One region of the Actinoplanes sp. NPDC048796 genome, then DNA from elsewhere that is predicted to be linked to it. Evidence: predicted binding sites of a transcription regulator. Region 1 holds the regulator's gene; each other region holds the start of a gene.
The links. Region 1 encodes HrcA, which represses chaperone genes, less so after heat shock. Its sites were predicted from a motif close to GGTTNGCACNCTCNNNNNGAGNGTGCNAACC; they were not measured.

Region 1 (10,507 bases):
TCAGCGCGTACTCCCTGATCGTCGAGGACGGGACCCGGATGGCCGCCCGCATGCGGCGCGGCGAGATCCCGTACCCCTCGGACGACGTCGCCGCCGACCGCTACCTGGCGGCCGAACAGCAGCTGAGCGGGGCCGGCTTCGAGTGGTACGAGGTGTCGAACTGGGCCACCTCGGACGCGGCCCGCTGCCGGCACAACCTGCTCTACTGGACCGGCGCCGACTGGTGGGGTCTCGGGCCGGGCGCGCACAGCCACGTCGGCGGGGTGCGCTGGTGGAACGTCAAGCACCCCACGGCGTACGCGCAAAGGCTGGCCGAAGGTGTCTCGCCCGGTCACGCGCGCGAGCTGCTGACCGACGAGGACCGGCACGTCGAGGACGTCATGCTGCGCGTGCGGCTGCGCGACGGCATCGCCCTCGACCGGGTCGACCAGGTCGGCGCCAAGCAGGCCCTGGCCAACGGCTTGCTTGACGCCCGGGCGTACGAGAAAGGGCGTCTGGAACTGACCCTGCGTGGCCGGTTGCTGGCCGACGCCGTGATTCGCGACGTCGTCTGACTGTGGAACGCCGGGCCCCCGTGCCCGGCTCGGCTACTTGATGAGCTTCAACGACATCGGATAGTCGTACGGCTCGTTGTTGCTCGCCTTCACACCGGCGATGATGCCGAAGATGATGGCGATCAGCGCGGCCACCGGAATGATGATGAAGCCGATGACGATGCAGGACGTCACCCAGCCGATCAGGGTGACGATCGCCCAGGTGATCTGGAAGTTGAGCGCCTTCACCGACTCGGCGCGCACCGACGGCGACAGGTTGCCCTTGGCCAGCAGCGAGATCAGCGGCGCGATCCAGCCGGAGAGGCCACCGCCGAGGAACGCGCCCGCGGCCCCGCCGAAGTGGGCGACCAGGATCCACGTGCGGTCGTCCTGCGTGGGAGCACCGCCGTATCCCTGCTGGTAACCCGGGGGAGGCGGCTGGTAGCCCGGCGGGGGCGGCTGATATCCGGGCGGCGGGCCGTAACCCGGCGGCGGGGTGTACGGCGGCGGTGTCGATCCGGAAGTCGGGTCGTTAGCCGCATAAGGGTTGAACGGCCTGGTGGGGTCATTCGGGTTCGGTTCACCAGGCGGACGAGGCGGTTCAGTCATGGCTGACACGGTAGGGCCGCACTTCAATGCGGTCGAGGGCGACATGCTGATGCCCTGTCTATTCATCCGCACTCGATCATCGCGCTGCCGTCCGCGGCGACGTAGACTGGCACTCTGTCATCCGGAGTGCCAAAGCAGTGGGGGAGGGGTCATATGAGTCTCGATGACCGCAAGCTCGAAGTGCTTCGGGCGATCGTCGAGGACTACGTCGAGACCCAGGAGCCCGTCGGCAGCAAGGCACTGGTCGAGCGCCACCAGCTGGGCGTCTCCCCGGCCACTGTGCGCAACGACATGGCGGTGCTGGAGGAGGAGGGCTACATCCGGCAGCCGCACACCAGCGCCGGCCGGGTGCCCACCGACGCCGGCTACCGGCTGTTCGTCGACCGCCTCTCCAAGGTCAAGGCGCTGAGCCCGGCCGAGCGGCGAGCCATCGAGCGGTTCCTGATCGGCGCCGTCGACCTGGACGACGTCGTGCACCGCACGGTGCGCCTGCTCGCCCAGCTCACCCGCCAGGTCGCGGTCGTGCAGTACCCGTCGCTGGCCCGCTCCTCGGTGCGTCACCTCGAGCTGGTGCCGATCTCCACCACGCGCCTCATGCTGGTGATGATCGCCGACACCGGCCGCGTCGAGCAGCGGCTGGTCGAGCTGCCCGGCCCGGTGCCGCCCGAGGACGTCACCGACCTGCGCCGCCGCGTCAACGAGAAGCTCGCCGGCAAGAAACTCGCCGACACCCCACCGCTGGTGCAGGGCCTGGTCGACGACTGCGCGCCGGAAAGCCGGGCCACGATGGCGTGCCTGGCCTCGGTGCTCCTCGAGACCTTGGTCGAGCGCAGTGAGGAACGCCTCGCGTTGGCGGGTACGGCTAACCTGACAAGAGGTGGGGTGCTGGACTTCCAAGGCACCCTCCGCCCGGTCCTCGAAGCCCTCGAGGAAGAGGTCATCCTGCTGAAGTTGATCGGCGACCTGGAACCGAGCACCACGCGGGTCCGGATCGGCGACGAGAACGAGATCGACAACCTGCGGTCGGCGTCCGTGGTCAGCACGGGGTACGGCCCCGGTGCGACGATCGTCGGTGGGCTCGGTGTGCTCGGCCCCACCCGGATGGACTACCCCGGCACCATCGCGACCGTGCGCGCGGTGGCACGCTACGTGGGCGACCTTCTAGCACAAAATTGACGAGGATTGCGGAGCCCGTGGCCAAGGACTACTACGGCATTCTCGGCGTGAGCCGGGAAGCCACCGACGACGAGATCAAGCGCGCCTACCGCAAACTGGCTCGGCAGTACCATCCGGACGTCAACCCGGACCCGGAAGCGCATGAGAAGTTCAAGGACATCAACGCGGCGTACGAGGTCCTGTCCGACGACCAGAAACGCCAGATCGTCGACCTGGGCGGCGACCCGCTCGCGCCCGGCGGCGGCATGGGTCCCGGCGGACCCGGCGGGGCCGGCGGCCCGTTCGTCGGCTTCCAGGACATCATGGATGCCTTCTTCGGCTCGGCGGCGGGCGGCGGCGGCCGCGGCCCACGCCCCCGCACCCGGCCCGGAGCGGACGCGATCCTGCGGCTCGAGCTGGACCTGAACGAGACGGCCTTCGGCGTCGAGGCGCCGATCACCGTCGACACGGCGGTGCTGTGCACCCAGTGCTCGGGCGCGGGCACGGCGCCGGGCACCCACCTGGCGACCTGCGAGACGTGCGGTGGCCGCGGCGAGGTGCAGAGCGTGCAGCGCACCTTCCTCGGCCAGGTGGTCTCGTCGCGCCCCTGCGCCACCTGCCAGGGCCACGGCACGGTCATCCCGCACCCGTGCCCGACCTGCGCCGGCGACGGCCGGGTGCGCACCCGCCGCTCGCTGACGGTGAAGATCCCGGCCGGCGTCGAGGACGGCATGCGCATCCGCCTGGCCCAGCAGGGCGAGGTCGGCCCCGGCGGCGGCACCCCCGGCGACCTGTACGTGGAGATCCACGAGCGCCCGCACGACGTCTACTCCCGCAAGGGCGACGACCTGCACTGCCGGGTGACGCTGCCGATGACCGCGGCCGCGCTGGGCACCCGCCTGACGATCAAGACGCTGGACAGCGAAGAGGCCATCGAGGTCAAATCCGGCACCCAGCCGGCCAGCACGCTGCGCATCCGCGGCAAGGGCGTGCCCCACCTGAGGGGCCAGGGCCGGGGCGACCTGTTCGTCCACCTCGACGTCAAGACCCCGACCAAGCTGACCGCCGACCAGGAACGCATGCTGCGCGACTTCGCCAAGACCCGAGGCGAGGACGTGGCCGAGCTCAGCAAGCAGGGCGGCTTCTTCAGCCGCATGCGAGACGCCTTCAACGGCCACTGAGCCTTTCCAGGTCAAAGGCAGGATGTCGTAGCGGGGTGGGGCGTACAGATCGCTGCTCCCGCCGAGGGCCCGGGCGGGGCGAGCAGGGCGCTGCGCGCCCAGAACGCTCACCCCACCCGGGCGACGTGCGTGAGTGGTCGCGCTCAAACCCCTAGCCCGGTCGTGGCGCTTCGGTCAGCCGCCTACTCGGCTGCTGGCTCGGTCGTGGTCCTTCGGTCAGCCGCCTACTCGGCTGCTGGCTCGGTCGTGGTCCTTCGGTCAGCCGCCTACTCGGCTGCTGGCTCGGTCGAGGAGCAGGGGGATGAGCTCCGCTCGCCAGATGTCCAGGTGGACGGCTCCGCTGGACGGCCCACCGTGGGCGAACTCCTCACGGACCACCCACGCGGTGGTCTCGGAGGCCAGGTTGACGCTGACCAGGCGGTCGAACTCGGCGTAGAGCAGCCGCTCGACCTCACTGAGGGACGGCGGTAGATAGGTCGTGGCGAGCCGCTCGGCCATCGCCCGCCACACCCATGGATCACCCCGGAGGCCCCAGCGTGGCGGCTCGGGTTCGAAGAGCTCAGACACCACCTTCATGAAATTCACTCATACCCGCCGATGGCCCGCCCCAAGCGGCCGTTAGCACAGTCTGGAAGCGCGACCGGCCCAAACGCCAACGCCCGGGCGCAGCCCTCGATCCCGGCGCGGACGTCCCCGGTCATTGCGCGACGGCATCCGTCGTGACGGGGCGGGACGGGTGGGGACGTCGGTACGGCGCCCGTCGTGACGGGGCGGGACGGGTGGTGACGTGGGCACGGGCGCCTGTCGTGGCGCGGGCGGCGCCGGTCGTCGTGTAGGGACGGGCGCCTGTCGTGGTGTGGGCGGCGCCGGTCGTCGTGTAGGGACGGGCGCCGGTCGTGGTGTGGGGGCGGCGCCGTCGCGGTGGAGGTGGCGTCAGTAGTGGGAAGCGGCGTCCATCGTGGCGGAGGCGGCGTCGGTCATGGCGGCGGCGGCGACCGTCGTGGTGGGGACGGCGGCCAGGCGGGCGTAGTCGGCGCTGATGTCGGCGGCGGTGCGCAGCAGGTGGGGCAGGTGTTTCTGGACCAGGGTCTCGACCGACGTCTCGGCCGCGTGCACGGTCACGTTGATCGCCGCGATGACCTGGCCGTTGCCGTCGCGCACGCCCGTGGCGACGGACCTGATCCCGGGCGCCAGGTCCTGGTCGGCGAGCGCCCAGCCGCGAGCCCGCACCTCCAGGAGCGCCGTCATGAAGACGTCGAGCGTGGGCCGGTACCGCGCGACGATGCCCGACCGGGAGTGCTCGGCCAGGATCTCGGGCACCACCCGGGGCTCCTTCGCGGCGAGCAGCACCTTGCCCATCGACGTCGCGGGGGCCGGGAACCGGGTGCCGATCGAGACCGCCAACGTCACGATCTTGGGTACCGCCACCCGGGCCACGTAGACGATGTCGCAGCCGTCGAGCTGCGCCATCGAGGTCGACTCGCCGGTGATGCCGACCAGCTCCTCCATGTGCGGCCGGGCCACCTCCCACAGGTTCAGCGAGTTGACGTACGCCATGCCCAGCTCGAGCACCCGCGGGGTCAGCGCGAAGCCGCGGCCCTCACTGCGCGCGTAGCCGAGCGCCTCCAACGTGAGCAGAATGCGACGCACCGTAGGCCGGGCCAGGCCGGTCTCGGCCGCGATGTCGCTCAGCGTCATCGACGGCTGGCCCGGACGGAAGGAACGCAGGACATCAAGGCCGCGCGCGAGGGCCTCGATGAAGTCAGGCCCCGTGCCCCTTCCGGTGTCGGTCATCTCCTAATGCTTCCACTGCGCCGATCCGGCGTCCCACTCGGTGTACTGGTACGGGTTCTCACGGATCGCCGTCTCGGGCACGTCGGGGTTCATCCCGCGCCGCCAGGCCTGTTCACCCATCGTCTCGCGCAGGTAGTCGACGGTCGCCTCGACCTTGGCCCGGGCGGCGGCCAGGTCGACGTCGACGAGCCGGCCGTCCTGCTTCACGACCCGGCCGCCGACCAGCACGGTGTGCACGTCGCCGCGCTGCGCCTGGAAGGCGACGTGCCCGTACGGGTGCAGGACCGGGAACATCACGGGTGACGCGTCGTTCTTGATCAGTACGATGTCGGCCTGCCGTCCCGGCGTGAGCGCGCCGAGCTGGGAGTCCAGGCCGAGCGCGCGGGCGCCGCCCCGGGTCGCCCACTCGACGACATGCTCGGCCCGCAGGTGGGCGTGTGTCACGGTCTCCTGCTTGGAGTGCGCCTCCAGGTGCTCACGCGAGCGGTCGGCCCCGAGCGTGGTGCGCATCGCGGAGAACAGGTCACCGCTCCACCAGACGCTGGTGTCCATCGACAGCGAGACCGGGATGTCGTGGTGGCGCAGCTGGAAGGTGGGTGGGTAGCCCTGACCGGCGCTCTGCTCGCTCTCGGTGGAGACCGAGACGGAGCCGCCGGTGGCGGCGATCCGGTTGTACGAGTCGTGGGTGAGGGTGGCGGCATGCACGTACACGTTGCTGGGACCCATGAATCCGTTCTCGTGCATGAGCCGGATGCCGTCGTCGTTGGTGGCGCCCCAGACTCCGGCGTGCGTGGTGACGGCGACGCCGAGCTCGCGGGCGACCTCGAAGGCCGCCTTCTCCGGGAAGGCCGGGTCGCCGGTGACGTCGAAGGCCATCTGGAACCCGGCGAGCTTGCCGCCGTCGACCCGCCGGCGGTAGAAGTCGCGGAAGGCGCCGGAGGTCGCCCACTCCCACGGTCCCTGCTGGATGTTGCCGTAGGCCAGGACGAACCGGCCGGGCACGGCCTCGAGCGCGTCGACCGCGGCGTCGGCGTGATCGGCGGTCTGCAGGCCGTGTGACCAGTCCACGGTGGTGGTGACGCCGGCGTCGATCGCCTCGATCGCGGCCAGCAGGTTGCCGGCGTGGATGTCCTCGGGGCGGAACAGCTTGCCCGATTCCAGGTAGTACCAGACGAAGTACTGCGTGAGGGTCCAGTCGGCCCCGTAGCCGCGCATGGCGGTCTGCCACATGTGCCGATGGGTGTCGATCATGCCCGGCATGATCACGCCGCCGGTGGCGTCGATCTCGAGGGCGCCCTCGGGCGCGGTGAGGCCGGTGCCGACCTCGGCTATCCGGCCGTCGACCACGAGCACGTCGGCCCCGGAAAGAACGGTGTGTGAGTCGTCCATGGTCAGGACCAGGCCGTTACGCAGGATGGTCGGCCGGCTGTTCGTGCTCATCGCAGCTCCTCTCGGACGCTCGTCCGTCAAGCGGACAACGAGTTCGCGCCAGTCTTCTCCCGCCCTCTTCGCGGTGTCAATGGTTTGTTTCGAGCAGATCAACAGGGCGTTGACAGCATGCAGATCTTGGTCGAGGCTGGTCCGGCGGACATGTGTCCGTAGAACGGCGGTTGGGATTGATGGGACCATTGAACGGCTTGCTGGTGGCGGACTTCTCGCGGATCCTCGCCGGGCCGTACGCGACGATGCTGCTGGCCGACCTCGGCGCGCAGGTGATCAAAGTGGAGGGACCGGGCGGCGACGACACCCGCACGTGGATGCCGCCCACCCGCGACGGCGTCTCGACGTACTACCTGGGCATCAACCGCAACAAGCGCTCGATCGCCCTCGACCTCAAGGATCCCGGCGACCTGGCCGCGGCGCGTGAGCTCGCCCGTCGGGCCGACGTCATGATCCAGAACTTCCGCCCGGGTGGCCTCGCCCGCTTCGGCCTCGACTACGAGTCGGTCGCCGCGGCCAACCCGGCGATCGTCTACGCGAGCATCAGCGGCTTCGGGTCCGGCGCCGGCGCCGACCTGCCCGGGTACGACCTGATGATCCAGGCGATTTCCGGCCTGATGAGCCTCACCGGCGACCCCGACGGGCCGGCTTACCGGGCCGGCATCTCGGTCTTCGACGTGATGGCCGGCATGCACGCCAACATCGGCATCCTCGCCGCTTTGCACCACCGCGGCGAGAGCGGGCGCGGTCAGCACGTCGAGGTCAACCTGCTCAGCTCGGCGCTCTCCGGCCTGGTCAACCACTCCAGCGGTTACGTCGCGGGCGGCACGGTGCCCTACCGGATGGGCAACGCCCACCCCAGCCTTTTCCCGTACGAGCCGTTGCCCACCGCCGACGGCGAGCTGATCGTCATCGCCGGCAACGACGGGCAGTTCCGCAAGCTGTGCCAGGTGCTGGGCCTGCCCGACCTGCCGTCCGACCCGCGGTTCGGCCGCAACCAGGACCGTACGGCCAACCGTGCCGAACTGCGCCCGCTGCTCGTCGAGCGGCTGACGACCCGAACCAAGGACGAGTGGTTCCGCGACCTGATCGCGGCCGGCGTGCCGTGCGCGCCGATCAACACGATCGACGGCGGAGTGGCCCTGGCCGAGGAGCTCGGGCTCGACCCCGTCGTCACCGTCGGCGACGTGCCCGGCGTCCGTAACCCCATCACGTTTTCCGGCACTCCGGCACGGTACGAGCTGCCGCCGCCCGGTCTGGACGAGCACGGCGAGGAGATCCGCAAGTGGCTGAGGAGCTGAGCTTCCCGACCGGCATCGGCACGTCGACGCCGACCAGCATCTCGCTGCTGGGACAGGATCTCGCCGCCGATCTGATGGGCAAGGTCGGCTTCGGTGAGCTGGCCTACTGGCTGGTCGCCGGGCGCCGGCCCACCCCGGGCGAGGTGCGGGTCTTCGAGGCGGTGCTCGTGGCGCTGGCCGATCACGGCTTCACCCCGACCGCGATCGCCGCCCGCCTGACGTACCTCTCCGCGCCGGAATCGTTGCAGGGCGCCCTGGCCGCCGGGCTCCTCGGCGGCGGTTCCCGGTTCCTCGGGGTCACCGAGGACTGCGGGCGCTTCCTCGCCGACACCCTGATCGAGGCCGGGACCGAGCGCGACTACGACGTCATCGCGCTCGAGGCGGTGCGCCGCGCCAAACAGGACGGTCGCTTCGTTCCGGGGCTCGGCCACCCGGTGCACAAGGACGAGGATCCGCGTACGCCCGTGCTGATCGCGATCGCCGAGCAGGAGGGACTGCGCGGGCCGCATCTGCGCCTGTTCGAGGCCATCGGGCGGGTCCATCCGCAGGTGCTCGGGCGCAAGCTGCCGCTCAACGGCGCCGGGGTGTGCGGCGCCGCCCTCGCCGACCTGGGGCTGCCCACCGAGCTGTTGCGGGGCTTCGCCCTGCTGGCCCGGGCGGCCGGCCTGCTCGGGCATCTCGCCGAGGAACGCCGCCGGCCGCTCGGCATGGAGATCTACAAAACCGTCGACCGCAACGCCGTCTACGAACCCCGAGAGGATTGACTATGGCCAGCATCGTCGCGGTCATCGCCTCCACCCACCACCCGTTCTACTACCGGGCCAGCACGGCGACGGGGGAGGACAGGCCGCCCTTCGCCGACGAGTGGACCCGCAAGATCCTGGCATTCCGCGAGACCCTCACCCGGGCCAACCCGGACGTGCTGGTCATGGTCGGCTCCGACCACTTCCACCAGCTCTGGCTGGACAACATGCCGCAGTTCCTGGTCGGCAAGGCGCCCTTCTACGACGCGAACTGGTACAACGAGGAACGCGAGTTCGGCCTGCCGCGGATGCTGCTCAAGGGCCAGGAGGATCTGTCGGCGCATGTGCTGCGGGCCGGCCTGGACGCCGGATTCGACCTGGCGTTCAGCAACGAGCTGCGCATCGACCACAGCATCACGTGCCCGATCATCACGCTGCGGCCCGAGGCCGACCTGCCGATCGTGCCGATCTACACCAACATCTTCGCGCCGCCGCTGCCGCAACCCTCGCGCTTCGTGAAGCTGGGCGAGACGATCCGGCAGATCGTCGAGCAGTGGCCGTCCGACCTGCGGGTCGCGATCATCGGCACCGGGCATCTGTCGCTCGAGCTGGGTGGCCCGCGGCAGTTCGGGCCGCACGGCCCCGACCCGGAATTCGACCGGCGGGCGGTCGAGTGGATCGCCTCCGGCGACCTCGACAACTGCCTGCGCGAGGTGACGCTGGACAGCCTGCACTCGCCGGGCAACGCCACCCATGGCTTCATGGACTTCATGCTGATGATGGGCGTGGCCGGGGCGGGGGCGAAAGCCCATCACGTCGACACGCTCGACCTGTTCCACACCATGGAGGCGTACTTCACCTGGTATCCGAACGGAGTTCCGGCGTGAGCAAATACCTGCTGAACAAGTTTTTGTACACAGTGGATCGCGACCCCGAGCTGGTGGAGCGCTACCGCGTCGAACCGCGCGAGATGGTGACCTGGTGGGAGGCCGAGCGCGCCAACTCGGTGCTCAACTGCCACACCGGTGAGGCGAGTACGTGGCTGCGCTTCTCCGACGCCGAGCGGGAAGCGCTCATCGCGCACGATCACGTGCGCCTGTTCGAGCTGGGCGCCCATCCGTTCCTCACGTTGACGCTGTTCATCGCGATGTTCGAGCGGGACAACACCGAGCCGCTGGAATACCAGAAGGCGTTCGGGATGCGGCTGGCCCACTTCGCGCAGCCGTACCCGGACATCGCGACATGATCCGCGCGGCCGTGCTGACCGTGTGCGGGCTGCCGCCGGCGGTGGCGGAGCGGCCCGCGCCGCCACCCGGCGACGGCCTCGTGCCGATCACTGTGGCAGCCGCGCCGATCACGCCGCTCGACCTGCTCTGCGCCTCGGGTACGAGCTACTTCGGTACGCCGGCCACACCGTACGTGCCGGGCGTGCAGGGCGTGGGGCACCGGGCGGACGGGGCGCCGGTCTGGTTCGCCACGCCCGCCGGCATGCGCCCGGGCGACGGCAGCATGGCGGCCGAGGTGGCGGTGCCGGCGGACGATGTCGTGGAGCTTCCGCCGGCGGTGCCGCTGCCATTGATCGCGGCGCTCGGGCTGTCGGCGGTGGCGGCCCACTCGGCTCTGACCCGCGCCGGCGGACTGGCCGCCGGGGAGCAGGTCGTCGTGCTCGGCGCCGGGGGAGTGGTGGGTCAGGCGGCGGTGCAGCTCGCGCTGCTGGCCGGTGCGCGCCGGGTCATCGCGGTGGCGCGCTG
Region 2 (10,507 bases), on a different contig from region 1:
GGGCATGGCGCGCAGCTTAGACGATCTTGAAGGGCCTCAGGGGCCCCGGTCTCAGCCGACCGGGTCCCTGAGGAGATGTTCGAAAGCGAGCTCGGCGGCGCCGATGAGGGCCGCGTCGTCGCCCAGTTCGGGGGTACGCAGGCGGATGTGCTCCCGGCAGGCGGGCAGCGCGATCGAGGTGAGCCGGCTGCGGATCTGCGCGGCGGCGACCAGGTAGACGTCGCGCAGCGTGCCGCCGAAGATCACGGCTTCCGGGTTGAAGATGTTGACCAGGTTGCCGACGCCGAAGCCGATCCAGTCGCCGACCTGCCGGACGGCGAACTGGGCCTGGCTGTCGCCGCGCATGGCCGCGTCGACCACGCCCAGCACGGCCTCGCGACCGCTCCGATCGCCGCGTCCCGCGTGCTTGAGCAGCGCGTACTCGCCGATCTCGGTCTCCCAGCAGCCGCGCGAGCCGCAACTGCACTCGCGGCCGTACGGGTTGACCACCATGTGGCCGACCTCGCCGCCGTAGCCGCCGTGACCGGCGACCCGGTGACCGTCGGCGATGATGCCGGCGCCGACACCGACGTCGCCGTAGAGGTAGATGACGTTGTCGCAGCCGACGGCGGCGCCGCGGCTGTGCTCGACCAGGGCCGAGACGTCCGCGTGGTTGCCGACGGTGAGCTTGCCGGCGTCGCCGAGCTCGGCGCCGAGCGCCTCACCGACCGGCTCCTCGACCCAGCCGATCGTCGGGGCCAGCCGCACCACGCCGTCGGCGCGGCGGACCATGCCGGCCACCGCGACCCCGGTGCCCACGTAGCGCGCGTCGTCGGGGACGTCCTCGCGCATGTCGTGGACGAAGCCGGCCAGCGGCTGCACCGCGTCGAGCACCTGCATGCCGCGCGGCCGATGCGCCTCGCGGCGGTCCAGGATGCGGCCGCCGAGGCCGACCCGGGCCGCGCGCAGGCGGTCCACCTCGATGCTGAGGGCGTACGCGTAGACCTTCGACGACTCGGGCCGGACGACCAGCGACGGTCGCCCGGCCCGGCCGGTCTCACGTGGTGCCGCCTCGCTGACCAGCCCTGCGGTGGTCAGCTCGGCGGTCAGGGCCCCGATGGTGCTGCGGTTGAGACCGAGCAGGCTCGTCAGCTCCGCCCGGGACGTGGCGCCGTGCACGTGCACGTAACGCAACAGGGTCCCGAGGTTGTGCCGCCGCACCTCCTCCTGGCTGGGGCCGGCCCGCATCAGCGCGCCGTCCCCGTACCCAGGATGGTCCGGCTCATCGGTTGCCGGTAGCGGCCGCTCTGCGCCGGGCGAGGGCGTCGACGCTGGCGGCGACGAGCAGGATCAGGCCGGTCACGATGTACTTGGTGCCGGCGCTGAAGCCCAGCAGGCCCATGCCGTTGTCGATCACGGCGATCACCGCGCCACCGATGACGGCGTTGATGATCTTGCCCTTACCGCCGAAGAGGCTGGTACCGCCGATGACGGCCGCGCCCACCGAGTAGAGCAGGATGTTGCTGCCACCGGTGTTCGGGTCGACCGAGCTGGCCCGGCTGACGGCCATGATGCCGCCGATCGCGGCCATGAACGAGCCGATCACGAAGACCGAGATGCGGATCCGGTCGACCTTGATGCCGGCCCGGCGGGCCGCCTCGGTGTTGCCGCCGACCGCGTAGACGTGCCGGCCGTAAGCCGTACGGCCCAGGACGAACGTCCACAGGACCAGGAAGACACCCATGATCGGGACGACGATCGGCACGCCCTTGAGCGAGTTGATCGCCGGGTTGATCGCGCGCTCCTGGCTGAGGATCGCGGTGGCCGCGATCAGCAGGACCGCGAGGCCGCCGATGCGGGCCGCGACGACGCCGATCGGGTCGGTGACCAGGCCGCGCTTGGCCCGGCTGCGCAGGTTGAGCAGCTGGACCGCGGCGTAGCCGATGACCGCGACGAGGCAGAGGATCCAGCTCCAGGCAACCGACAGGTTGTCGTTGTTGAGCGAGTTGAAGAACTCGTTGCGCGTCGAGACGTTCGTGCCGCCACCGAGCAGCACGAGCAGCAGGCCCTGGAAGCCGAGGAAGGCGGCCAGGGTGACGACGAACGACGGGATGCCGATCTTCGCGACCAGGAAGCCGAGCACGAAACCGATCACGAGACCGGTGACCAGCGCGGCCGGGATCGCGGTGTACCAGTCCCAGCCGTGGTTGGTCAGCAGGACGGCCGCGACGGCGCCACAGAGACCGCTGGTGAAACCGGCGGACAGGTCGATCTCGCCCAGCAGCAGGACGAAGACCAGGCCCATGGCGATGAAGACGACCTGGGCGCTCTGGTTGAACAGGTTCGCGAAGTTGAGCTCGCTGAAGAAGGTGTCGGTCGAGACACCGAAGATCAGGCTCAGGACGACCAGGCCGAGGATGGCCGGCAGGGTGCCCAGGTCACCGCCGCGGATCCGGCCCCAGTAGTCGCGGATGTAGCTGTTGACGGTCGGCTTGACGACCTTGACGCCGCCGGCCGTAGTGGTCGTGGTGGTGCTCACTTGTCGCCTCCCGGCGTGATGTCGACGGCGTCGCCGTTGAAGTCCGCGGGCTTCTCGGGAGGCAGGCCGATGTTGCCACTGCGGCCGGCAGTGATCAGCTCGACGACCTGCGAGTGGGTCACATCGGTCGTCTTGACCTGGGCCGCCATGCGGCCGAGGTAGAGCGCCGCGATCCGGTCCGAGACCGCGAACACGTCGTTCATGTTGTGCGAGATCAGCACGACGCCGAGGCCGTTGTCGGCCAGGCGGCGCACCAGCTCGAGCACCTGGGCGGTCTGCGCCACGCCGAGGGCGGCGGTCGGCTCGTCCAGGATGACGACCTTGGAGTTCCAGAGCACGGCCTTGGCGATCGCCACGGTCTGCCGCTGCCCACCGGAGAGGCTGGCGACCAGCTGCCGCAGCGACTTCAGGGTGCGCACCGACAGACTGGCGAGCGCGTCGCCGGCCATCTGCTCCATGGTGGGCTCGTCGAGGACGATGCCCCGCTTCTTCTCCCGGCCCAGGAACATGTTCTGGACCACGTCCAGGTTGTCGCAGAGCGCGAGGTCCTGGTAGACGACTTCGATCCCGAGACCCGAGGCGTCGCTCGGGCCACTGATCGAGACCGGGTTACCTTCGAAGGTCACCGTGCCGGAGTCGATCTGGTAGATGCCACTGATGCACTTGACCAGCGTCGACTTGCCGGCGCCGTTGTCGCCGACGAGAGCGGTGACCTCGCCGGGGTAGACGCTCAAGCCGACGTCGTGCAGGACCTGAACGGGACCAAAGCCTTTATTGATCCCGCTGAGCTCCAGGAGGGGTGTCGCGGCCACGGTGTTTCTCCTTCGCTGAGTGACCGGTTTTGCCGCCCACGGCGGGGGTCGCCCGGGGCGGCAGGGTGGGGGGCACCTGACTCTGGCGCCGCCCGCTTCCTCTATCGGAAGCAAGCGGCGCCGTCGTCAGGATTTCGGGACTAGCCCGATATCAGCTGGGGTCAGCTGATACCCGCTTCAGTGCAGGCCTTCGCGAAGTCGGCGGTGCAGACCGCGTCCTTGGTGACGAAGCCGTCGGTGATGACGTCCTTGACGTTCGCCTTGGTGATCGACTGCGGGGTCAGCAGCACGGACGGAACCGAGGCGCCCGACTCCGGGTCCTTGGTGGTGCCGGTGGCCGAGGTCGGCTTCTGGCCCTTGGAGAGCGCGATCGCCAGCTCGGCGGCCGCGTCGGCCTCCTTCTTGATCGCCTTGTAGACCGTCATGCACTGGTCGCCGGCGAGGATGTTCTGCAGACCCTGAACGGTCGCGTCCTGGCCGGTGACCGGGACCTGACCGTTGAGCTTGTTCTTCTTCAGCACCGAGATGGCCGCGTTACCGAGACCGTCGTTCGCCGCCAGAACGCCCTTGATGTTCTTGTTGGAGGTCAGCATCTGCTCGAAGATGGTGCCGGCCTGCGCGTTGTCCCAGTCCGGAACGTCCTGGTTCGGGCCCTTGGTGAAGGTGCCGTCCGCGTACTTCGGGTCGAGGACCGAGTTGTAGCCCTGCGCGAAGAGGGTCGCGTTGTTGTCGGTCGGGGAGCCGTTGAGCTCGGCGACGACCGGCTTGACGGCCTTCTTCTCGGTCAGGCAGTCGACCAGGCCCTGGCCCTGGAGCTCGCCGACCTTCACGTTGTCGAACGACACGTAGTAGTCCGCGCCGCCGCTCAGCGTGAGACGGTCGTAGTCGATCGTCGCGATGCCGGCCTTCTTGGCCTTCTCGAGGACGGCCTTACCGGTGCCGGAGTCGAGGTTGACGATCATCAGAACCTTGACGCCGCTGGAGATCATGCCGTCGGCGATGGTCTGGAACGCGGTCTTGTCACCCTGCGCGTTCTGGATGTCGACCTGTACCCCGGCCGCCTCGAACGCCGCCTTGAGGAACTTCGGGTCGTCGGTGCCCCACCGCTGCGAGCTCTTGGTGTCGGGCAGGATCACGCCGACCTTGCCGGCCGAGCTCGAGTTGCCGCTACCGGAGTCGCTGCCTTTGTCGTCGCCACAGGCGGCGACGCTGCCGGTGGCCAGCAGGCCAACCGCGGCAAGGGCGAACAGTCCCTTACGCATTCCTTGTGTCCTTTCGGGTAAATCCGGGCCTTCGATCGGATTCGATGTTCTGCGTTGTCGGGAGTGTCGCTCCCCGAGACGCCGTGTGATCAGGATCTAGTTTGTTGTGTCCGGCAACGTATTCCCGTTGCGACCGGTAGCACAAGCGGTGACGCCAGCCGATCTCGTAACCGGGGATAACAATCCGGCAACACGGCGGTGATACAGGGACTTCGGCCCTGGTGAGGGCCAAGAGACCAGCTGAGCAAGATCGCTAACGACGCTCACTCCGTGACGCTAAGTCAGCCCGGCGCCCGATCTGGACCGTTCTCAGGAGAAAGATCCACCCGGCGCGTAACGTTGTCGTAACGGCGCGCGCTCGCCGGACGTTATTTCCGGATCTGAGCGGTTACCGCGTCGCTGAGGCGAATGAGATCCCCCGGCGCCAGGCTCACCTGAAGCCCGCGCCGGCCCGCCGAGATGAACATCAGATCAAGCGCGAGCGCCGAGTCGTCCACCACCGTCGGCAGCTTCTTGCGCTGCCCGAGCGGGCTGATGCCGCCGCGCACGTAGCCGCTGCTGCGCTCGGCCGCGGCCCGGTCGGCGAGGGTGGCCCGCTTGCCGCCGGCGGCGTGCGCCAGCGCCTTGAGGTCGAGGTCCCCGGTGACCGGCACGACCCCCACGACCAGCGCCCCGTCGACGTCCGCGACCAGAGTTTTGAAGACCTTCCGCGGCTCGACACCGAGCGCTTCCGCGACGAGCGCGCCATAGTTCGGCGCGTCCGGGGACACGTCGTACGGATGCAGCGTGTGCTCGACCTTCCGAGAGGTCAGCAACGCGGTGGCCGGGGTTCCGGCAGCGGCCTTCTTCGCCATGCCGGAACCGTACTACCGTGACGAATCTCCCTGCGTGACTCGTTGATCACATGAGATTTCGTGCCCGTAGGGGTCAGATCGCCCGGCACAGGAGGGCAGTCGGCGCCCCCGCGACGCGGGTCAGCACCAGCGACGCGCCGTTCGGCCCGGCCAGCCGCAGGTCTCGGCGCAGCTGCTCGGGCTCCAGGGCCGAGCCGCGCTTGCGGATCTCCAGCCGCCCGACGCCGCGCTCGCGCAGCAGAGCCCGCAGCCGCTTGAGCGAGAACGGCAGCACATCGGTGATCTCGAGCCGCCGGGCGAAGGGGGTCTCCACCGGGCCATCGGTGTAGAGATACGCGATCTCCGGGTCCCCCAGCCGGGCGCCGAGCCCGTCGGCGAGCTCGGCCACGAGGTGCGACCGGACGACAGCGGGGTCCGGGTCGTACAGGAAGGCACCGACCGGGCCCACCGGAGCCTTCTCAGCTCCGGTACCCGTCAGTTCGGACGCCCGCTCGCGCAGCAACACCGCTCGGCGCGGGACCTCGGCCAGCGGGCCGCACCAGAAGGCGGCCTCGACCAGATCGCCGTCGACGCTGGTCCACTCGCCCTCGGCGCCGGGCGGCAAGAGGTCGTGGTCGATGCCGGGCGCCAGCTTCAGGACGGTGCGCGGCACGCGCTCGGGCAGAGAGGCGATGAAATCCCAGGGCGGTGAGTACGACCGGGGATCGAACACCCGGCCGCGGCCGGCCTTCCGGCGGGCCGGGTCGGCGAAGACCGCGTCGTACCGCTCGACCGGCACCGACGTCGCGTCGGCGCATTCCACCCGTACGTCCAGGCCCAGCGCCTCCGCGTTGGCGGCGGCCATCGCCGCTGTCTCCGGATCGGCTTCCACGGCGTACACCGAAATCCCGAACCTCGCCGCCGCCAGCGCGTCCGAGCCCAGCCCGCAGCCCAGATCGGCCAAGGTCCGGACCCCGGCCGCCGCGAGGCGCCTCGCCCGCCTCTCGGCGACGACGGCCCGCGTCGCCTGTTCCAGGCCGGCCCGGGTGAAGAACATCGACGCCGCGTCGGCGCCGAACTTCCCCACCGCGCGACGGCGCAGCTCGACCTGGGTCAGCGCGGCCGCGGCCAGGTCCGGCGGGACGCCGCGGGACCGCAGTGCCGAAGCGGCCGCGAGCGGATCACTTCCGGCGACCTCCATCGCGCTGTCCAGCGCCTTCACCCCTTCGGGGGTACGCAGCAGGGCCGTCGATTCCGCAGTCACGCAGGCATTCTCCCCCGTGCGACTTCATTGGCACTCTGGTTGACGGAGTGCTAGTTCCGGCCTAACCTCCGATTAGCACTCTCATCCTGAGGGTGCCAACCGCGCGGCCATCCGGGCGCGCGGTGAGGCACCAGGCGGACCGGCACCCGCGACGACGGCCCCGCCCGGTGGCATGAGGCATCAGACCGGCCATCACCGTGGCCGGCGAAACCTGTACCCAGGAGGGTATGCCCGTGACTACCGCGACCAAGGTTGCGATCAAGCCGCTCGAGGACCGCATCGTGGTCCAGGCGAACGAGGCTGAGACGACCACGGCGTCGGGCATCGTGATCCCCGACACCGCCAAGGAGAAGCCGCAGGAGGGCACCGTCCTCGCTGTGGGCCCCGGCCGCATCGACGACAAGGGCAACCGCATCCCGGTTGACGTCAAGGTCGGCGAGACGGTCCTCTACTCGAAGTACGGCGGCACCGAGGTCAAGTACGCCGGCGAGGAGTACCTGGTGCTCTCCGCCCGCGACGTCCTCGCGGTCATCGAGAAGTGACCTACTGACAGTGCTGACCGCCCTGGCCCGTGATCACGGGTCAGGGCGGTGGTGCGTGAAGGGACCTTAAACATGGCGAAGATTCTCAGCTTCTCGGACGACGCCCGTCACCTGCTCGAGCACGGGGTCAACTCGCTCGCCGACACGGTCAAGGTCACCCTCGGCCCGCGCGGCCGCAACGTCGTCCTCGACAAGAAGTTCGGCGCTCCCACGATCACCAACGACGGTGTCACCATCGCCAAGGAGATCGAGCTCACCGACCCGTACCAGAACCTCGGTGCCCAGCTGGTCAAGGAGGTGGCGACGAAGACCAACGACGTCGCCGGCGACGGGACCACCACGGCGACGGTGCTCGCCCAGGCGCTGGTGCGCGAGGGCCTGCGCAACGTCACCGCGGGTGCCAGCCCCATCTCGCTCAAGCGGGGCATGGACAAGGCCGCCGAGGTCGTCTCGGAGGCGCTGCTCGGCAAGGCCGTCGAGGTCGCCGACCACAAGGCGATCGCGAACGTGGCCACCATCTCGGCCCAGGACGCCACCATCGGCGAGCTGATCGCCGAGGCGATGGACCGGGTCGGCCGCGACGGTGTCATCACCGTCGAGGAGGGCTCGGCCATGGCGACCGAGCTCGAGGTCACCGAGGGTCTGCAGTTCGACAAGGGCTTCATCTCGCCGAACTTCGTGACCGACGCCGAGTCGCAGGAGGCGGTGCTGGAGGACGCGTACATCCTCCTCACCACCCAGAAGATCTCCAGCATCGAGGAACTCCTCCCGCTGCTGGAGAAGGTGCTCCAGAACAGCAAGCCGCTGCTGATCGTGGCCGAGGACGTCGAGGGCCAGGCGCTCTCCACCCTGGTGGTGAACGCGCTGCGCAAGACCATCAAGGTCGCCGCGGTGAAGGCGCCCGGTTTCGGTGACCGCCGCAAGGCGATCCTGCAGGACCTGGCGATCGCCACCGGTGGCGAGCTCATCGCCCCCGAGCTCGGCTACAAGCTCGACCAGGTCGGCCTCGAGTCGCTGGGCACCGCCCGGCGCATCGTCGTCGACAAGGAGAACACCACCATCGTCGACGGTGGCGGCAAGAAGTCCGACGTCACCGACCGGGTCTCGCAGATCCGCAAGGAGATCGAGGCGTCGGACTCCGACTGGGACCGCGAGAAGCTCCAGGAGCGGCTGGCCAAGCTCTCCGGCGGCATCGCGGTGATCAAGGTCGGCGCCGTGACCGAGGTCGAGATGAAGGAGCGCAAGCACCGCATCGAGGACGCCATCGCAGCGACGAAGGCGGCCGTCGAGGAGGGCACCGTGCCCGGCGGTGGCGCCGCCCTCGCCCAGGTGGCGAAGGAGCTCGACGGTGGCCTCGGCCTGACCGGCGAGGAGGCGATCGGCGTTTCGATCGTCCGCAAGGCGCTGGTGGAGCCGCTGCGCTGGATCGCGCAGAACGCCGGCCACGACGGTTACGTCGTGGTGGGCAAGGTCGCCGAGCTGGGCTGGGGCCACGGCCTCAACGCGGCCACCGACGAGTACGTGGACCTGGCCGCGGCCGGCATCCTCGACCCGGTGAAGGTGACCCGCAACGCGGTCTCCAACGCCGTCTCGATCGCCGGCCTGCTGCTGACCACGGAAAGCCTCGTGGTGGACAAGCCGGCCGAGCCGGAGCCCGCCGCCGCCGGCGGTCACGGCCACAGCCACGGTGGCCACGGCCACCAGCACGGCCCGGGCTTCTGACCGGACAGCATCACCGAAGGGGCGCGTCCTGCGGGGCGCGCCCCTTTTCGGTCTCGTCGTCCAGCAGGTCGGGGACGCGCTCGCCGTGCCAGGAGCGCCACAGGGCCGCGTAGGGGCCGCCGGCGGCCACGAGCTCGTCGTGGGAGCCGAGCTCGGTGATGCGGCCGTCCTCGACCACGGCGACCCGGTCGGCGTCGTGCGCCGAGAAGAGCCGGTGGGCGATGGCCACGACCGTACGGCCGTGGAGCACCGCCGCCAGCGACCGCTCCAGATCGCGGGCCGCCCGCGGGTCGAGCAGTGACGTCGCCTCGTCGAGGACGAGCGTGTGCGGATCGGCCAGCACGAGCCGGGCCAGCGCGAGCTGCTGCGCCTGCGCGGCCGTCAGCGCCTGCCCGCCCGAGCCGACCACGGTCTCGAGCCCGTCCGGCAGGGCCTCGGCCCATTCCAGCGCGCGCACCGCCTGAAGCGCCCCGCGCACCTCGTCGTCCGCCGCGCCCGGCCGCACCATGGCCACGTTGTCGCGGACCGTGCCGATGAACACGTGGTGTTCCTGGCTGACCAGCGCCACCTCGGTGCGCAGCCGGTCGAGCGGCAGCTCACCCAGCGGCACCCCGCCCACCGTGATGGTGCCGCCGGTCGGTGCGTGCACCCCGGCCAGCAACCGGCCCAGCGTCGACTTGCCGGCGCCGGAAGGCCCGACGATGGCCAGCCGCTCCCCCGGTTCGAGCGTGAGATCGATGCCGTGCAGCACTTCGCGACCGGCCACATAGGAGAACCGCACGCCGGAGACCTCGATACGCGTCCCCACCGGCTCCTTCGCCGCCCGCAGCTGGACGCTCTCCCGCGCCTCGTCCTCGACTCCGAGCAGGCGGGCCAGGGACGCGCCGCCGATCTGCAACTCGTCGAGCCAGCTCAGCAGCCGGTCGAGCGGGTCGATCAGCATCTGCGCGTAGATGACCGCGGCCGTGAGCTGCCCCAGCGAGATCGAGCCGCGCAGGTAGAGCCAGCCGCCCAGGACCAGCGTCGCCACCACCGGCAGCACGTACGCCGCCTCGACCACCGGGAACCACACCATCCGCAGGAACAGCGTGTACCGCTCGGCCACCCAGCTCTGGCCCAGGTCGGCGTCGGAGCGCTCGATCCGCTGCCGCTGACGGCGCAGCGCGTCGACCGTCCGCGCGCCCTCGACCGTCTCGGCCAGCCCGTCGGTGACCGTCGAATAGGCCGCGTTCTGTCGCAGATAGCCGGCCGGCGCGCGCCGCAGGTACCACCTCGTGCCGACGACCAGGATCGGCACCGCGACCAGCAGCGAGAGCGCCAGCACGGGCGTGACCACGATGAGCGCGCCCACCACGAGCACGACGGTGATCAGCGCGATCATCGTCTCGGGCACGGCCAGCCGCACACACCGCGACAGGGCGTCGACGTCACGCGTCGTCCGGGTCAGCAGGTCACCGGAGCCCGCCCGTTCCACTGTGGAGAGCGGCAGGGCGAGCACCCGGTCGACGAACTCCTCGCGCAGCCGGGCGAGCACCCGCTCACCGAGCCGGGCCG
Region 3 (10,507 bases), on a different contig from region 1:
CCTTCGACTACGTGCTCACCGACGATCTGGGCCGCACCGACACGGCCACGGTCACCGTCATCATCGACGCGGCGCCGACCGCCGTGGCCGACACCGCCACGACCGCCTCGGGCCAGGTCGTGGACATCGCGGTGACCGCCAACGACACCGACCCCGGCTCGGCGCTGACGCTGGTCTCGGCCGGCATGCCGGCCCACGGCACCGCGACCGTCGCCGGCGGCAAGATCCGCTACACCCCGGCCGCCGGATACACCGGCACCGACACCTTCACCTACGTGATCAGGGACGCCGCCGGCAGCACGGCGACCGGCACGGTGACCGTGGCCGTCGGCAACGCCGACCCGGTGGCCGCCGACGACGCGACCGCCGTCCTGGCCGGTAAGCACGTCGACGTGGACGTGCTGGCCAACGACACCGACCCCAACCCGGGACAGAAGCTGACCGTCACCGCGGCCGGCACCCCGGCCCACGGCACCGCGATCGTCGCCGACGGCAAGATCCGCTACACCCCGGCCGCCGGGTACACCGGCACCGACACCTTCACCTACACGATCGGCGACGGCAACGGCGGCACCGCCCGGGCGAGCGTCACCGTCACGGTCAGCGACGGCTCACCCGTCGCCGTGCCCGACCAGCACACCACGGCGTACCAGCAGAACCTGACCGTCGCGGTGTTGGACAACGACCTCGACCCGGCCGGCACGCTCGGCCTGACCGCTGTCACCACCCCCGACCACGGCACCGCGAAAATCAGCGGCAACAAGATCGTCTACACCCCGCCGGCCGGTTTCTCGGGCGTCGCGACGTTCGGCTACACGGCCACCGACGGCGACGGCGCCGCCACGAGCACGACCGTCACGATCACGGTCGGCGCGCCCCCGGTCGTGCCGAACCGGCAGCTCACCACCAAGGCGGGCGCCCCGGTGCGGATCGTCATGCCGACCACCGACGAGGCGGGCCACCCGATCACCGTGCTCTCGATCGGCCGGCCGAAGCACGGCACGGCCAGTCTGAACGCCGACGGCACGGTGACCTACACGGCGGCGGCCGGCTGGTCGGGCACCGACAGCTTCACCTACCAGGCCGCCGACGCCGCGGGCAACCAGGCCGCGGGCACGATCAGCATCACGGTGGCCGGGGTCAACACCAAGCCGGCGGCCCGCAACGACGTGGTGGCGGTCGACGCGGGTGACTCAGTGGTGATCCACCCGCTGGCCAACGACAAGGACGTCAACCAGGACAAGCTGCGCATCACCGCGGTCGGCCGCGCGCGGCACGGCACGCCGGTGCTCAACAAGGACGGCTCGGTCACCTACGCGCCGTACGACAGCTACGCCGGCGGGGTGGACTCGTTCACCTACACGATCAGCGACGGGCACGGCGGCGTGGCCACCGCGATCGTCACGGTCACCGTGAACGCGCCGGCAACCGGCGGCAAGCTCCCGAAGACCGGCCTGAACATCGTCTCGATGGTCACCGCGGGCGGCGCCATCGTCCTGGTCGGCGGCTTCCTGCTGATGGCCGGCCAGCACCACGGCCCCGGACGGCACCGGCCCGGCCGGCACCGGATGACCTGAGGCGTTCCGGTCACGCTGGGCGCCCCGCGCGCCTAGCGTGATCTGGTGCGCGGACCGGTTCTCCTCCTCGCCATCGCGGTCACTCTGGCCACGCTGGTCACCGGGCGGGCCGACGCGGCGATCTCGGACACGTTCACGAGCCGGTTCGACGTCAACGCGAACGGTTCCATCATCCTGCGCGGCAACTCGAACCTGACCTGCTCGACGCTCGTGCTCCAGTGCGCCTCGGCCCGCACCGGCAGTGGGGTCTCGACCAGCTGGCTGAACAACAACAACCAGACGATGGTCTACACCGACGCCGACGGTGACCCCGTGTCGACGTTCAACGACAGCAGCTCGACCGTCACCCTGCCGGCCGGCAGCAGCGTCCTGTTCGCCGGCCTCTACTGGGGCGCCCTCACCGCCCTCGACGTCGGCGTGCTTCCGGCGCCTTCACCGAACAACAAGGGCAAAGTCCGATTTCGTACGCCGGCCGGCGCGACCTGGAATCCGATCGCCGCCGACGAGGTGTACACGGCGTCCACCTCCGCCTACGAGGGGTTCGCCGACGTCACCGCGCTGGTGGCGGCCGCCGGCAACGGCGTGTACTCGGTGGCCGACATCCAGGCCGCGACCGGCACCGGCACCTATGCGGGATGGGCGCTGGTGGTCGCGTACGGCAATTCCGCCGAGCCCCTGCGCAGCCTGCGCGTCTACGACGGCTTCGGGTCGATCACCGACAAAGACGTGGACATCCCGCTGTCCGGCTTCGAGACGCCGCACTCCGGAACCGTGCACACCGAGGTGGGAGCGGTCGCCTTCGAGGGCGACCTGGGCACGACGGGCGACAGCCTGAAGATCGACGGGCAGCCGCTGGGCGACACGGCCAACCCGCTCAGCCCGGTGAACGTCTTCAACAGCACGGTCAGCGAGAACGGCGCGATCGTCGGTGGCCGCGACCCGGCCTACCGCAACCTGTTCGGCGTCGACATCGACCGTTTCGACGCCAGCGGGATGCTCGGGCACGGCGTCACCCAGACCAAACTCACCATGTCCACGACCGGGGACGTGTACTACCCGGGCGTCCTCACCGTCGCCATCGACCTCTACGCCCCCAAGATCACCACGACGATGACCGGAACCGACGTCAACAACGGCGACCTCCTGCCGGGCGACGAGATCGAATACCGGATCGTCGTCCGCAACGAGGGCAGCGACACCGCCGACGGCGTGCGCCTGACCGACGCCATCCCGACCTACACGTCGTACGTGAGCGGCGGCCAGTACGCCGCCGGAAATGTCACCTTCGACCTCGGCAGCATCCCCTACCTCGGCACGACGACTGTCACGTTCCGGGTCCGGGTCGCCCTCGACACCCCGGCCCTGTACGCCATCGCCAACATGGTCAACGTCTCGTACACGGGCCGGACCACCAACGTGAGCGTCGCCGCCGTCGGCAGCACCCTGGCCGCGACGGTCAAGCAGCCCAAGGCCGACCTCGCCGCCGGCCTGACCATCAGCCCGGCCGACGTGCAGCGCGCCGCCGCCCCCAACGCCGTCACCTACACCGCCACGGTCACCGACCTGGGCCCCGACCCCGAGCCGGCCGCCCGGGTCGAGCTCACCCTCCCGGCCGGGGTCACCCCGGGCCCGCTCCCCTTCGGCTGCGCCACCTCGGCTCAGGTCGTCACCTGCCCGGCCGGGCAACTGGTCAGCGGCAGCAAGGCCACCGTGACCATCCCGGCCACCGCCGCGCCGGGCACCGCCACCTCGGCCCCGGCCACCCTGCGGGTCTCCGGGAGCGGCCAGGACCCGGCCCCGGGCAACGACACCGCCACGGCCACCCTGCGGGTGAACTCGCCACCGGTCGCCGTCCCCGACGCGGTCACCACGAGCCACGCCACAGCGGTCACCTTCGGCGTCCGGGACAACGACACCGACCCCGAGGACCCGAACACCGGCTTCACCGTCACGATCGTCGGCCCGCCGACCCACGGCAGCGCGGTGGTGCTGGCCGACAACTCGGTCCGCTACACGCCGCAGACCGGCTGGGCCGGCGCCGACCCGTTCCAGTACACGATCACCGACGGCCACGGCGGCTCGGCGACCGGCACGGCCACCGTGACCACTGCCAACGCCCCGCCCGTGGCCAACCCCGACGTCGCCGGCACCCCACCGGACACCCTGGTCACCCTGCTCGTGCTGGCCAACGACACCGACCCCAACCCGGGCGACATCCTGCACGTCACCGGCCTCGGCGCCGTCTCGCCGGCGTCGGCCGGCACCGCGGGCCGGGCCGGCGACCTGGTCAGCTTCCAGCCCGCGACGGGGTTCTCGGGCCGGGCCTCGTTCACCTACGTGGCCGACGACGGTCACGGCGGGCAGGCGACCGGCCAGGTGTACGTCGACGTGCAGAACGCCGCGCCGACCGCGGCCGACGACCTCGCCTCGACGCCGTACCTGACCGGTCTGCTGATCAACGTGCTCGGCAACGACCGGGACCCCAACGTGGGCGACACGATCAGCATCTCGGCGGTCGGCCCGCCCAGCGCCGGCACCGCCATCCCCGAGCCGGGCGGCATCCGCTACCAACCGCCGGTGGGCTTCTCCGGGGTGGCCACGTTCCGCTACGACATCCGGGACAACGGCGGTCTGCCCTCGTACGCCACGGTCACCGTCACCGTGGGCAACGCCCCGCCGACGGCGGCGAATCGGACCGCCACCACGCTGTACGGCATCCCGGCGGTGATCAACGTGCTGGCCTCCGCCACCGACCCCAACACCACCGACACCCTGACCGTCACCGGCACCACCGACCCGGCCCACGGTTCGGTCGCGCGCAACGTCACCGGCACGCTCACGTACACCCCGGACGCCCGCTTCTCGGGCACCGACTTCTTCGACTACACGGTGGGCGACGGCCACGGCGGCGCGGCCACCGCGCGGGTCACGGTCACGGTCGGCAACGGCGTGCCGGTGGCCCGGCCCGACTCGGTCACCGTGCGCACCAACCTGCCCGAGGTCATCGACGTGCTCGCCAACGACGACGAGGACCCGAACGGCACGCCCCTGACCATCACGGTCGGCACGCCGGCGCACGGCACGGCGGCGGTCGGCCCCGGCCAGAAGATCACCTACACGCCCGGTCCCGCGTTCCACGGCACCGACGCGTTCGCCTACACGCTCAGCGACGGCCTGGACACCTCGACCACGACCGTGACGGTCGGTGTGGTCAACTCGCCGCCCATCGCCCGCCCGGAGTCGGTCGCCACCGACACCGACGAGCGGGTGACCATCGATCCGCTGGCCAACGACGAGGACCCCAACGGTGACGCCCTGAGCCTGGTCGGCTTCACCGCGGCCGCGCACGGCACGGTGGCCCGCGACACCGACGACACGGTGATCTACACCCCGGCCCCCGGCTTCTACGGTCTCGACGCGTTCACCTACACCATCGAGGACACGGACCGGCTGGCCGTCTCGGCCGCCATCACGGTCACCGTGCGCAACGCCGCCCCGATCGCCGAGGACGACACCTTCGTGGTCCGGCCGGAGATCGTCACGGTGGTGGACGTCCTGGCCAACGACCACGACCCGAACACCGGCCAGCCGCTGGCGGTGTCGGCCACCGGCCCGGCCGCCGAGGGGACGGTCGCCCTGGCCGCGGACGGCACGGTGACCTACCGGGCCGACGCGGACTCACCGGGCGCCGACACCTTCACGTACGTGCTCACCGACGACTGGGGCCGCACCGACACCGGCACGGTGCACATCACCGTCGACTGGCCGCCGACGGCCGGCGACGACGACATCACGACGCCTTCCGGCACCGCCGTCGACATTCCGGTCCTGGCCAACGACACCGACCCGGAGGGCGGGCCGCTCACGGTCGTCACGGTCGGCACACCGGCGCGGGGCGCCGCCACGATCCTCCCGAACGGCCAGATCCGTTACCAGCCCCGGGGCAGCGCGGCCCAGGTCGAGACCTTCGCCTACGGGGTACGGGACCGGGCCGGCAACACCGCCGGCGCCCACATCACCGTCCACGTCGACCAAGCCGTCACCCCACCGCCGGACCCGACCACAGCTCCCACCGTGCCACAGCCCACCGCGCCGCAACCCACCGCGCCGCAACCCACCGCGCCGCAACCCACCGCGCCGCAACCCACCGCGCCGCAACCCACCGTCACGCAACCGGCCGCGCCGCAACCCACCGCGCCGCAACCCACCGCGCCGCAACCCACCGCGCCGCAACCCACCGCCACGCAACCCACCGCCACGCAGCCGGCCGCCACGCAGCCCGTCAGCCCGCGGCCCTCCGGCTCCTCGACCGCGACGGCCGGTCCCGCGCCTCCGGCGGGCACCTACAAACCTGTGGTTCCCGACAAGGTGGCCGCCGCCCAGCCGGGCCACCCCATCGGCATCCCGCTACCCGCCTCCGACGCCAACGGCCGCCCGGTGACCGTCCGCTCGGTGGGCCGGCCCGAACACGGCACAGCCGTCCTCAACGCCGACGGCACAGTCACCTACACCCCGCCGCCGGGCTTCGCCGGCGTCGACAGCTTCACCTACGAGGTGGTCGACGCCAACGGCACCATCGCCACGGCCACCATCACCGTGACTGTGGGCAAGCCCGACCAGCTCCCCGGCCCCGGCCTCCTGCCGCTCCCGGCCACCGGCGACAACATCCTCGCCGTGATCGCCGCCGGCGGCATCACCCTGACCATCGGCGCCGCCCTCTACTGGCTCGGCGCCTCCGGCGGAAAAGCAGAAAGGCGGGCCCGCCGAAGCGGACCCGCCTGACTAAGACTGGACTCAGAAGTCCATGTCACCGCCGCCCGGGGCGCCGGCCGGAGCCGGGTTCTTCTCGGGCTTGTCGGCCACGACGGCCTCGGTGGTGAGGAACAGCGCGGCGATCGACGCGGCGTTCTGCAGCGCCGAGCGGGTGACCTTGGCCGGGTCGATGATGCCCGCGGCCAGCAGGTCCACGTACTCGCCGGAGGCGGCGTTGAGGCCGTGACCCGGGTCGAGGTTGCGCACCTTCTCCACCACGACGCCGCCCTCGAGGCCGGCGTTCACGGCGATCTGACGCAGCGGGGCGTCGAGCGCGAGCTTGACGATCTGCGCGCCGGTCGCCTCGTCGCCGACCAGGTCGAGCTTGTCGAACGCGGTCTTGCCGGCCTGCACCAGGGCGACGCCACCACCGGGCACGATGCCCTCCTCGACGGCCGCCTTCGCGTTGCGAACGGCGTCCTCGATGCGGTGCTTGCGCTCCTTGAGCTCGACCTCGGTGGCCGCGCCGACCTTGATGACCGCAACACCGCCGGCCAGCTTGGCCAGGCGCTCCTGCAGCTTCTCACGGTCGTAGTCGGAGTCCGACTTCTCGATCTCGGCGCGGATCTGGTTGACCCGGCCCTGGATCTGCTCGGCGTTGCCGCCGCCGTCGACGACGGTGGTCTCGTCCTTGGTGATGACGATCTTGCGAGCGGTGCCGAGCAGGCTCAGGTCGGCGCCGTCGAGCTTGAGGCCGACCTCCTCGCTGATGACCGCGCCACCGGTGAGGATGGCGATGTCCTCGAGCATGGCCTTGCGGCGGTCACCGAAGCCCGGGGCCTTGACGGCGACGGACTTGAAGGTGCCGCGCACCTTGTTGACGACCAGGGTGGCCAGGGCCTCGCCCTCGACGTCCTCGGCGATGATGACCAGCGGCTTGCCGCCCTGCATGACCTTCTCGAGGATCGGGAGCAGGTCCTTCACCGCGGAGATCTTGCTGTTGGCGATCAGGATGTACGGGTCGTCGAAGACGGCCTCCATACGCTCGGCGTCGGTCATGAAGTACGCCGAGATGTAGCCCTTGTCGAAGCGCATGCCCTCGGTGAGCTCGAGCTCGAGACCGAAGGTGTTGCTCTCCTCGACGGTGATGACGCCTTCCTTGCCGACCTTGTCCATGGCCTCGGCGATGATCTCGCCGACCGTGGAGTCACCGGCGGAGATGGAGGCGGTGGAGGCGATCTGCTCCTTGGTCTCCACGTCCTTGGCCAGCTGCTGCAGGCCCTCGGAGACGCTGGCCACAGCGGCCTCGATGCCCCGCTTCAGGGCCATCGGGTTGGCGCCCGCGGCAACGTTACGCAGACCCTCACGGACCAGCGCCTGGGCGAGGACGGTCGCCGTCGTCGTGCCGTCACCGGCGACGTCGTCGGTCTTCTTGGCGACCTCCTTGACCAGCTCGGCGCCGATCTTCTCGAAGGTGTCCTCGAGCTCGATCTCCTTGGCGATCGACACACCATCGTTGGTGATGGTGGGAGCGCCCCACTTCTTCTCGAGCACGACGTTGCGGCCCTTGGGGCCGAGCGTCACCTTGACGGCGTCGGCGAGCTGGTTCATGCCCCGCTCGAGGCCGCGACGAGCTTCCTCGTCGAATGCGATGATCTTGGCCATACGGCTTTGTCCTCCTGGACATACGCGGTGCCGGGCCTCGTCGGCCCCGCCCGTTGCGGAACTCTGCGGACGTCACCACCTGGCGTCGTGACGTCCTCAGGCCGAGCCGGATAGCCCGCGACGACCGGCCCCGTGCCCCGGCGCCGATGGCGACGCCGTGACCGAGACCCCACCGTCCCGACCTGCTGGCACTCACCGCTAGCGAGTGCCAATGACTTGTTTAGCACTCTCGGGTGGCGAGTGCAAGGAAACGGCGGGCTCCCTAAGTCAGTCTTCAGGGGCGTTCAGCTCAGCGCGCAACGACCGGCTGGTCACCGGTCCTTCCGAGCGACGGCCTTGGCCGTACGCCACGAGCGCCGCCACCGCCCACACCTGGACCGCGACCACTCCGACGGCGGTCGCCGCGACCCCGCCGAACAGCTCGTCCGCCACTCGCGGCAGCACCGAGGCCACCGCCGAGACGGCCACCATCCCGACCGCCGGCCCCCGCCCCAGCAGATGCGCCGCCCGCCGCAGCCCATGACCTCGTTCGATCAGCAGCACACACCCGAAGACCCCGGCCACGGTCAGCACCCCGGTCGAGGCGACAGCGGTCAAGGCCTCGTTGGCCGCCAGCGACAACCCACCGGTCACCAGCCCCACAGCCGCGAACCGGAGCCACAGACCCCGCAGCCGGTACGCCACCAGACCCCACACCTGACGCGGGCCGGGCCGCACCCCGTCGGCCGCCGACGGCACGGCCACCCCGACCGCCGCGGCCAGACAGATGACAAAGGGCAGCGCCGACACGGTCAGGTAGGCCAGCCACATGGTCGGCAGCAACAGCAGCCCGAAACCACCGGCGAGATCGGACAGCGCCGGCGCCGCGATCACCGTGTCGTCCAGCCGGCCCACGAAGAAGTGCAGCGGCAGCGCCGCCAGAGCCATGGCCGGCAGCAGCCGCACCCCGTCCCGCCCGAGCACCGCCGCGACCCGCCCGGCCCAGCCCCGCAGCCCCGACCCGGCCGCCGGCACCAGCGGATCAGCCACCTCCGAAATCACCGTTTCGGGTACGCCCCCGCGCGGCAACTCAGCCGTCCGCGACTCCGGGTCGAAGGGGTCGGCCGCCGCCACCACCGGCCCTTCGACCATGTGCATAGCGCCTTCGCCCTGATCCATCGAAACACCTTGCCCCAGCACCCACTCCCCCCGCCACCCGGCACCCTCACCGCGACCGATCATCGCCGGACCGGACGGGCGGCCTCCTCGCCGAAAAGCAGCAGACCGCTCACCACGGCCGCCGCGATCCACCACGAATCGACGCCGAACCAGGCGAGAGTCGCGTGCCCGGCGATCAGCACCCCCACCATCGCCACCGGAGACATGTCGGGCCGACAGCGCGGACACAGCGCCTCCTGCTGTCCAGGCGACAGCTTCAGCCAGGTCGATCTGCAGATCGGCGTGCCCATCTGGTCGATCGGGGAGTCGACTCCGGCGAACGGGTCGCGCGGGCGTCCTCGTCGCGCCGGTCCTGGCTCAGCCGGCGAACGCCGCGGCTCACGAGGCTGCGGCTTCCACCGGCGCGCCGAGCGTGACGGACCATTCCGCTCCGTCGGCCGCGCGACAGGCGACCTGGCCGCCGTGACCGGCCGCGGCCAGGTCAGAGGTCGGGGCAGTCAGGGGCCTGTCCGGCTTCCACGTCCAGTGCTGCTCCTCTCGTCCGATTACCGCTAACGGGTTGCCGGAGGGGTGGTCAGCGGGTAGTCAGGACGGCATGGACAGCTGGAGCGTGCACCGGGTCACCGTCGGCGACGCGGCGCGGATGCGGGCTCTTCGGCTCGAGATGCTGGCCGACAGCCCGCTCGCCTTTCTCGAGACGCTGGCTCAGGCGGCCGCCCGGTCGCACGAGGGCTACCGCCAGCGCATCGCCCAGGCCGCGACCGGGGACGAGATCGCCAACTTCGTGGCCGATCCCGGGCCCGGCAAGCGGCTCATCGGTCACGCCGGCGGCACTGTCGCCCACGATTCGGCGCCCGAGACCGTGGTCTTCGCCGTTTATGTCACCCCCGCCTACCGGGGCGGCAAGGTGCTTCCGGAGCTGATGGAGGCCGTCTTCGACTGGTCGCGGCGGGCCGGGCGGCGCCGGACGATGCTCGAGGTGGTCGTCGGCAATGATCGGGCCGTCCGGGCGTACGAAAAACTCGGTTTTGAAGACACCGGCGAACGCGTGCCCCACCCGGTGCTGCCGGCCCTGACCGAGCTGCGCATGCGGCGGCGGATCTGATGGCCCGGCGGCATGTGGCGCGCAGCCTGATCACCGCGGTGAACGGGACCACCGCCGTGGGCCTGCTCGTCGCCAAGCTGGGCGGCGCCAAGCTGCGGCGCGGCCGGAACGGGGTGTTGATCGCCGAGGGTTACCGGCTTCGGGTGCCGCCCGCGACGTGTTTCACGGTGGGCTCGGTGATCATGACGAGGCGGACGGCCGATTGGCTCCTCTCGCCCGAGAAGCAGGCCCTGTTCGGGCACGAATCCCA

Region 2: a site for HrcA is predicted at 6,760-6,790, ahead of groES (co-chaperone GroES). Genes of this name have one in related genera too.
Region 3: a site for HrcA is predicted at 8,178-8,208, ahead of groL (chaperonin GroEL). Genes of this name have one in related genera too.

What each region holds. Positions count from the first base shown of each region.
Region 1 is NZ_JBEZGO010000006.1:61,645-72,151, forward strand. It holds gene hemW (radical SAM family heme chaperone HemW) at 1-554, shown strand, start outside; gene AB0C26_RS24660 (DUF4870 domain-containing protein) at 588-1,142, opposite strand; gene hrcA (heat-inducible transcriptional repressor HrcA) at 1,296-2,318, shown strand; gene dnaJ (molecular chaperone DnaJ) at 2,336-3,478, shown strand; gene AB0C26_RS24675 (hypothetical protein) at 3,737-4,045, opposite strand; gene AB0C26_RS24680 (IclR family transcriptional regulator C-terminal domain-containing protein) at 4,412-5,272, opposite strand; gene AB0C26_RS24685 (amidohydrolase family protein) at 5,276-6,712, opposite strand; gene AB0C26_RS24690 (CoA transferase) at 6,892-8,013, shown strand; gene AB0C26_RS24695 (citryl-CoA lyase) at 7,998-8,777, shown strand; gene AB0C26_RS24700 (extradiol ring-cleavage dioxygenase) at 8,780-9,643, shown strand; gene AB0C26_RS24705 (hypothetical protein) at 9,640-10,002, shown strand; gene AB0C26_RS24710 (zinc-binding alcohol dehydrogenase family protein) at 9,999-10,507, shown strand, end outside.
Region 2 is NZ_JBEZGO010000002.1:675,968-686,474, forward strand. It holds gene AB0C26_RS11430 (hypothetical protein) at 1-6, opposite strand, end outside; gene AB0C26_RS11435 (ROK family transcriptional regulator) at 52-1,227, opposite strand; gene AB0C26_RS11440 (ABC transporter permease) at 1,262-2,518, opposite strand; gene AB0C26_RS11445 (ATP-binding cassette domain-containing protein) at 2,515-3,330, opposite strand; gene AB0C26_RS11450 (substrate-binding domain-containing protein) at 3,492-4,592, opposite strand; gene ybaK (Cys-tRNA(Pro) deacylase) at 4,961-5,446, opposite strand; gene AB0C26_RS11460 (methyltransferase domain-containing protein) at 5,520-6,689, opposite strand; gene groES (co-chaperone GroES) at 6,917-7,231, shown strand; gene groL (chaperonin GroEL) at 7,304-8,953, shown strand; gene AB0C26_RS11475 (ABC transporter ATP-binding protein) at 8,964-10,507, opposite strand, start outside.
Region 3 is NZ_JBEZGO010000003.1:294,928-305,434, forward strand. It holds gene AB0C26_RS15180 (Ig-like domain-containing protein) at 1-1,577, shown strand, start outside; gene AB0C26_RS15185 (Ig-like domain-containing protein) at 1,623-6,359, shown strand; gene groL (chaperonin GroEL) at 6,372-7,994, opposite strand; gene AB0C26_RS15195 (hypothetical protein) at 8,262-9,152, opposite strand; gene AB0C26_RS15200 (hypothetical protein) at 9,212-9,442, opposite strand; gene AB0C26_RS15205 (GNAT family N-acetyltransferase) at 9,748-10,257, shown strand; gene AB0C26_RS15210 (hypothetical protein) at 10,257-10,507, shown strand, end outside.